DNA from 2 places in the Paenibacillus sp. EKM301P genome. Region 1 is predicted to be linked to the other one. Evidence: riboswitches for the same ligand, from Rfam matches in the RefSeq annotation. Region 1 holds a riboswitch; the other holds the start of a gene.
The links. A riboswitch is a leader RNA that binds a small molecule or an ion and turns the genes downstream of it on or off. The one in region 1 is predicted to bind glycine.
Positions count from the first base shown of each region.

Region 2: it holds a riboswitch for glycine, as region 1 does, so the genes downstream of both, gcvT (glycine cleavage system aminomethyltransferase GcvT) here and HFD99_RS14265 (alanine/glycine:cation symporter family protein) in region 1, are expected to answer to the same signal.

Region 1 is NZ_JAALFM010000005.1:75,299-79,388, reverse strand. Features, by position in the region: gene HFD99_RS14270 (glycoside hydrolase family 1 protein) at 1-1,165, shown strand, start outside; glycine riboswitch at 1,334-1,418, shown strand; glycine riboswitch at 1,430-1,524, shown strand; gene HFD99_RS14265 (alanine/glycine:cation symporter family protein) at 1,683-3,101, shown strand; gene HFD99_RS25695 (sensor histidine kinase) at 3,227-3,847, opposite strand.
Region 2 is NZ_JAALFM010000001.1:1,124,539-1,128,628, forward strand. Features, by position in the region: gene HFD99_RS05000 (PTS mannitol transporter subunit IICB) at 1-775, opposite strand, end outside; gene gcvH (glycine cleavage system protein GcvH) at 1,202-1,600, opposite strand; glycine riboswitch at 2,008-2,081, shown strand; glycine riboswitch at 2,095-2,191, shown strand; gene gcvT (glycine cleavage system aminomethyltransferase GcvT) at 2,271-3,371, shown strand; gene gcvPA (aminomethyl-transferring glycine dehydrogenase subunit GcvPA) at 3,496-4,090, shown strand, end outside.

The sequences.
Region 1 (4,090 bases):
AGTATTCCGGATGTCCATCCACTGGTCGCGGATTTTCCCGAATGGATATGATGCCGAGCCGAATGAAGCAGGATTGCAATTCTACGACAATGTATTCGATGAGCTGCGCAAGTATGGTATTGAGCCTTTGGTAACATTATCGCATTATGAAACACCGCTAGGTTTGACACAGAAATATAATGGCTGGTTGGGACGCGAAGTCGTGGATCATTACGTAAAATATGCCGAAACGGTATTTACACGCTATAAGGATAAAGTAAAATACTGGCTGACCTTTAACGAAATTAATGTCATGACTATGAGCCCGTTTACAGGCGGCGGTGTGGTTATTGACCGTGTAGAAAACAAGCAACAAGCGATATATCAAGCATTGCACCATCAATTTGTAGCAAGTGCATTGGCGACCAAACGGGGACATGAGATCATTCCGGGCGCTCAGATCGGCTGTATGCTGGCCCGCATTGAAAGCTACCCACATACGTGTAACCCAGAAGATATCCTGAAAGCACAGCATGAAAATCAAATGAACCTGTTCTTTACGGATGTGCATGCTCGTGGGGAATATCCCAACTATATGAACCGCTATTTTGAAGAAAATAATATTGTGATCCAGACAGAACCCGGCGATGCCGAAATTTTGAAAAATAACACGGTCGATTTTATCTCATTTAGTTACTATATGACCTTGACCGTATCGGCAGGGCCAGAAGGCGAAAAGGCAGCAGGGAACCTGATAGGCGGTGTGAAAAATCCGTATCTGCAGTCTTCCGACTGGGGATGGCAGATCGATCCGATCGGCCTGCGTGTTACACTGAATACGTTTTATGATCGCTATCAAAAGCCACTGTTCATCGTGGAAAATGGCCTGGGTGCGTATGATAAGGTAGAAGAAGACGGCTCTGTGCATGACACATATCGCATTGATTACTTGCGTCAGCATATTGCCCAAATGAAGGAAGCGATTGCTGACGGTGTTGATCTGATTGGTTACACCAGCTGGGGACCTATCGACCTTGTGAGCATGTCTACGTCCGAAATGTCCAAGCGCTACGGATTTATTTACGTTGATCTGGATGATGACGGTAACGGAACGCTTCAACGCTCCAAAAAGGACTCATTTAACTGGTATAAAAATGTGATAGCAACCAACGGTGAAGAATTGTAATTCCATATCGTTTTGGCGGGTACAGCAGAGAAAATCCTCAGGATGCAATCTGCTGTACCCGCTTTTTGTATAGACACTCTATTGGTTCTTTCAGAGGGCTTCACAAATTTTTCACTTGTAATAAGCTGAAATTTTTCTGTATAATGAATAAAAATTTCATATGTCTGGTTGATGTTTGCGGGAGATGGAATGAAAGTTCCAACCGAAGGGGCAAAACTCTCAGGTGCTTAGGCTGATTTACAGCAACGAGCAGGGACCGTAAACGGACAGAACTCTGGAGAGACCCTTAATTGGGCGCCGAAGGTGCACCGCAGATCACATCTGCTTAAACTCTCAGGCAAAAGGACAGAGACGCGAATAACCTGTGACAGGGATAGCCCTAGGCTTTTTATAAGCTTTTAGAGGTGAAATCCTGCACAAGATGGTTGTATTTTTTCGTGCCTTTAACCTCTCCAGGAGTCGAATCAACAGATTTGACTCTTTTTTGTTTTCTACTATGCTGGAGGAGCGGGTTGAAATGAATTTGGTACATGTGTTAGAAACGATTAGCAGTTGGATATGGGGGGCGCCTCTCATCATCCTTGTTATGGGAACGGGGTTATGGCTGACCATACGTCTAAAAATGTTGCAGGTATTCCGCCTGCCCCTGGCGATCAAGCTCATCGGTAAGGCCCCGAATGAAGGTAGCGGGGATGTAAGTAGTTTTGCGGCTTTGAGTACGGCATTGGCGGCTACCGTCGGTACAGGAAGTATTGTCGGTGTAGCGACAGCCATTAAGCTGGGCGGGCCGGGTGCCTTGTTCTGGATGGTCGTTGCAGCCTTCTTTGGGATGGCGACGAAATATGCGGAAGGTGTACTTGCGGTAAAATACCGGGTGAAGGATCGGAATGGACAATTTTCCGGCGGCCCGATGTATTATATTGAAAAAGGCCTGGGACGCCGTTTTAAACCGTTGGCGATGCTGTTTGCTTTTTCAGGGATGCTGGTAGCGTTGTTCGGAATTGGAACATTCCCTCAGGTCAAGGCGATTGTATCTTCGACTGAAAACAGTTTTGGCGTTCCGCCGATTGTAACGGCGCTGACAATTGCTGTCCTTACAGGTCTTGTGACCATTGGAGGACTCAAAAGCATTGCCAAGGTATCGACGAAGGTCGTTCCTTTTAAAACAGGCCTGTATGTATTGATTTGTATCATTGTACTGATTCGATTTGCTGACCAACTTCCTGCCGCAATTGCGCTTGTGCTTCATTCGGCATTTTCAACTACATCGGCAACCGGCGGATTTGCAGGAGCTACGATTATGCTGGCCATGCGCAGTGGGGTAGCCAGAGGTATTTTTGCCAACGAAGCTGGATTGGGGAGCGCACCGATTGCAGCCGCAGCTGCCAAAACCAAATGGCCTGCGGAACAAGGGCTGATTTCCATGACGGGTGTGTTTATTGATACGATGGTTATTTGTGTGATGACCGGGTTGACGTTACTGGTGAGCGGGGTGTGGAGCGGGCCTACCGATGCAGGCTTGATGACTCAGCAAGCATTTTCCAGTGCATTTCCGCTGGGAGCAGAGCTGCTCACCATCATCCTGATTATGTTCGCATTCACCACCATGCTCGGCTGGAACTATTACGGGGAACGCTGTGTTGAATACTTGCTTGGGGTTAAGTGGATCAAGCCTTATCGTTATTTGTTCATTGTACTGGTTGGCGGGGGCGCGTTCATTAAACTGGATGCGATTTGGCTGCTGGCAGATATTTTTAACGCCATGATGGCTTTTCCGAACCTGATTGCACTGCTCGGCTTGTCGGGAATTGTTGTTGCAGAAACCCGGACTTATATGAATTCTTTGTATCCTAATAAGAACAAGGGTATTCTTGCTGGTGCCAATGTAGGGGCGGCTATCCAAGTAGAAGAAAAGGGACAAACGGTAAATTCATAAATACTAAAAGGGAGTATTCTCAGCCATCACAGGCTTGAGGGTACTCCTTTTTTTAGGTTATAAGACTGGTGATTACCGACATTTTATTTATTCTGAATATCTCTTAATCCATAACGTTTACAAACCTAAGAGTTATTACATGGGAGCATAATCGTAATTTGAAAATGCGAATCCGTAATAGTTGTATTTAAATAACCACCATATTTCTTTATCACTTGCTGGATGTTAAGTAATCCATACCCATGTTTTTTTAAAGGGGGATTGTATGTTTTGGTTGAGAATGCTGTATTGAGATAATTACTTTTTGAATTGCGAACATAAATCCATAGGGCAATATTATCGGTGAAAATTTCCAAATGAATTGAATGCTCTTTCTTTCTAGGAAGCTGCATTACAGCTTCAATAGCATTATCGAAAACATTACCTAAGACAATACATAGATCATGACTTCCAATACTAATATTTGCCGGGTTAATATGGATTTGATGGAAGAAAGCTATCCCACTTTTATTAGCGATGCTGAAAGTATGATTTACTAAAGCATCAATAACGAGATGTCCTGTTGTTATATGAAGTTTTGGTGAGTCTATATTTTTTAGAGTTTGGTTGATGTGATTAACACCCTCTTCCGTCCTCTGTTCTTGTAAACAAGCACGGACAAAAATTAACTGTTTTTTGAAATCATGAATACTTCGTTTGATATCACTAAGAGATCGAGTTGTTTCTTTATAACGTTTTTCTTGCATCAGCATTTGCTTTTGAAAAAAGCATGAGAGGTTTGACTTTTCTATCAACTTGTCCGTTAGAAAGACAATAATCACGTTCATTCCAAGAATACTGATGATTGACATTATAAAGAATAAATTATGTTTCATAAAAGAAAATAAACCGTAATGTATGAGCAAGTTAAACGATGTTCCTATTAATATTACAAAATAATACACAATCCCTATCTTGTATTTCCTTCCTTTTTTAAAATAATGAACTAC
Region 2 (4,090 bases), on a different contig from region 1:
GAATGATGACTGCACCAGGAGCAGACGACTTCGCAGATCCTTTACCGAACAGGCAATAGGCCAGCAAAATACCGAGCCCCGGACCAGGATTGGATTCAAGCATGAACAAAACGGATTTTCCTGTTCTTGCAGCTTCCTCTAGCGCAATCGGGCTCAATACTCCGTGATTCAATGCGTTGTTAAGAAATAATACTTTTCCGGGCTCAATAATGAGGTTGACAAGCGGCAAGAGCCCTGCATTTACGAGAAACTGTACCCCTGTCGACAATACTTGGCTGATGGTTTGAACGACCGGGCCAATCCCCACATGAGCGAGTAGTGCTAGAATGGCACCGATAATCCCGGCCGAGAAATTATTGACCAGCATTTCAAAACCTGATTTGACTTTGCCTTCAATGGCCTTATCGAACTTCTTCAATATCCATGCAGCCAGCGGACCAGCTACCATCGCACCCAGGAACATCGGGATATCGGCCCCCACAATGACACCCATCGTCATAATGGCACCGATCACACCTCCGCGCTGTCCGTGAATCATTGTGCCTCCTGTATAACCAATCAATAGCGGCAGCAAATAATTTTTCATCGGATCAACCAGTTGTGCAAAACCCTCGTTCGGAAACCACCCGGTCGGAATAAAAAGGGCCGTAATTAATCCCCATGCGATAAAGGCCCCCATATTGGGCATAACCATACCGCTGAGAAAACGGCCAAAACGTTGTACGGCGACACGAGCGCCACCGCTTGAACTGGACTTTGTGTCCACTGTGCTCATATTCATATCCTCCTTGTGAGTAAATAGCATCACTACCTTTTCTTAAAATTCATACTAAATGACAGCGCTATCTTCATCAACGAAATGAAAACGTACTTTCGTCATGAACGTTGATGACAACATTTAAATTTAAAATAACGGACAACGTATTATACCTGCATAATTCTTCTTAATATGACCGATAACAATAGAAATTAGTCGAAAAAACAGTGCTGTAAATCTGCACCTTATATAGAGGAGCTCACCTCTAAATCTAATAAATCGACGTAATTACGTCTTCTAAAAGACAACAAAAAAATAGCCGCCATGTCAGATCATAGCGACTATTTTATACACAAAACGAGCGGACTAACGATGCTTTTATTCAATTCAATATCCATATAAAAATTTAGAATAAAGCGCTAATATTCCATCTTATATTGCTCATTATTGTTCATCCGAAATCAACTGCTCGTACTGATCCGCAGACAGCAGCTTGCTCAGAGCCTCCTCGACATCATTGCCCATCTCTACTTCAATCATCCAACCCTTTTCATAGGGAGATTCATTCACCAGCTCAGGTGTGCTTTCCAGAGCTTCATTTACTTTCAATACGGTTCCCGCCACCGGAGCAAAAAGGTCGGATACGGTCTTCACCGATTCAATTGTACCAATCTCTGCCCCCTGTTCAATCGTTGCTCCCGCCCCAGGTAATTCCACAAAAACAATATCACCCAGTTGATGCTGTGCAAAGTCTGTAATGCCGATCCGCAACGTCCCGTCTGCTGTGCGCTGAACCCACTCATGTTCGTCTGTATACCAAAGTTCCCGTTTCACTTCACTCATCCTGCTTTCGCCTCACTTCCACATGAATAAAATGCTTTTAATCACCTGTATTAGACAGGTTAAGATTATGACAACATGAACACTCATGTCAATAATACTAACAAAAATACTTCATGTTATCTCATATAGCATAGAATATTAAAAAATGATAACTTGTAACAAACGCTTACATATCCTTATTTATACATTAAATGTTTTTTGGATTGTTTTATATGACATTTTTATTGACATTTTGAATGAATTTGCGTATTAATGGGTTATAGCAAATGCTTTTGGAAATACCCCGACAACTGCAAACGCGGATGAACGCGGAGGGAGAGACTACCCAAAAGATTCGCATAGCTGTTGTCGTTTCTGAGACAGTGTGCACGCGAACTCGGATCAAGTTGTTACCTGCAAAACCGGGTAACCTACCGTTGATCCAAAAGGTAGCGCCGAAGGAGTAAACTTGCATTGCAGGTGAATCTCTCAGGCAAAAGGACCTCTGCCGGACGCATCTCTGGAGAGCATTCGCGATTAGAGCGGATCACCCAAGGGGAAACCTGGTTCACACCGGGGTAACTTTCTGGTATCAAGGACAGAGCTGAAAGAAGAGTATGGACTGCCGTCTATACGTTTCTTTCAGCCTGTCTTTTTTGTTTAGCCGATTACACTGGATAGGAGTGAAAAAATGTCTAATTTGCGAAGAACACCATTATTTTCGTCTTACGGGACGCAGCCCGGGGTTCGTTGTATTGACTTTGGCGGGTGGGAGCTTCCCGTTCAGTTTAGCGGCATCCAAAAAGAGCATGAGGCCGTCCGGCAACGCGCGGGTTTATTCGATGTCTCGCACATGGGCGAGTTTTTGGTTGAGGGCAAAGAAGCCGAGGCTTTTTTGCAATGGGTAACCACGAATGATGTCAGCCAGTTGGAACCGGGCCAGGCACAATATTCACTCCTGTGTTACCCCGATGGAGGCGTAGTGGATGACTTGCTTGTATACTGCAAAGGACCAGAGCGCTACATGCTCGTTGTGAATGCCTCCAACATCGACAAAGATTGGGATTGGCTCATGCGCCACGTACCTGCATCGGTTCATCTGGAGAATGTGTCTGATGCGATCGCATTGCTGGCATTACAAGGACCGGAAGCAGCACATATTGCCGCAGCCGTGACAGATGCAGATATTACGAATCTGGCATCTTTCCGATTCCATGAGAACGTGCAATTGTTCGGAGCAAAAGCACTCGTCTCCCGAACCGGATATACCGGGGAAGACGGTTTTGAATTTTATATACCTGCTGAGGAAGCACCCGCCGTGTGGAATGGTTTGCTTCGTTGCGGTGAATCGTATGGGCTAATTCCCGCTGGGCTTGGTGCTCGCGATACACTGCGGTTTGAGGCACGGCTGCCGCTGTACGGACAGGAGTTATCTGCCACCATTTCACCGCTTGAGGCTGGTTTAGGTTTCTTCGTCAAGCTGAATAAAGGAGATTTTATCGGCAGAGAAGCACTGCAACACCAGAAAGAACAAGGAATTCCTCGCAAGTTGATCGGGCTGGAAATGATTGACCGCGGTATCCCGCGCGCTCATTATCCAGTCTTCGCGGAAGGCCAACACATTGGTGAGGTCACAACGGGGACTCAATCGCCCACCTTGAAGCGTAATTTGGGGCTAGCCCTGGTGGACAGTCGTTTTAGCACCCTATCTACACCGCTGGAGGTCGAAATTCGAGGTAAACGCCTGCGTGCGGAAGTGGTCGCAGCCCCTTTTTATAAACGGCCACGCTGATCCTAAATCCTCTTCATTTCAAAAAAATGATCATGTCAGATACGAAATTCTGGATTTTCCAACTACGATTATGTATTAGCTAATTTACTATCTAAATTTTGCTTTTCGAAAGGAGCCAGAACTTATGAAGCAGCATCGCTATCTCCCCATGACCGAACAAGATCAAACCGAAATGCTGCGTGTGGTGGGCGTATCATCCATTGATGATTTATTCAGTGACATTCCAGAGGCAATTCGATACCAAGGGGAACTCCCTCTTTCCTCTCGGCTCGACGAAAGAGCCCTAACTCGCCACATGGCCGAGCTGGCCGGGCACAATGCCAATACAGATACACATGCCAGCTTTCTTGGTGCAGGTATTTATGATCATCATATTCCGTCCGTCATTCAGCACATCACCTCACGTTCCGAATTTTACACAGCCTACACCCCCTATCAGCCGGAAGTAAGCCAGGGCGAGCTGCAAGCCATTTTTGAATTCCAGTCGTATATTTGCGAATTGACAGGCATGGCAGTAGCGAATGCCAGCATGTACGATGGAGCGACAGCTCTGGCGGAAGCGGGCTCACTGGCCGCCGCAGCCACGCGCCGTAAACAGCTTATCGTATCAAGGTCTGTCCATCCAGAGGCACGCCAGGTATTGGCAGCCTATGCGCGCGGATTGGACTTGGACATCGTGGAGATCGGCTGTTCGGACGGCGTAACGGATGTCGATGCGC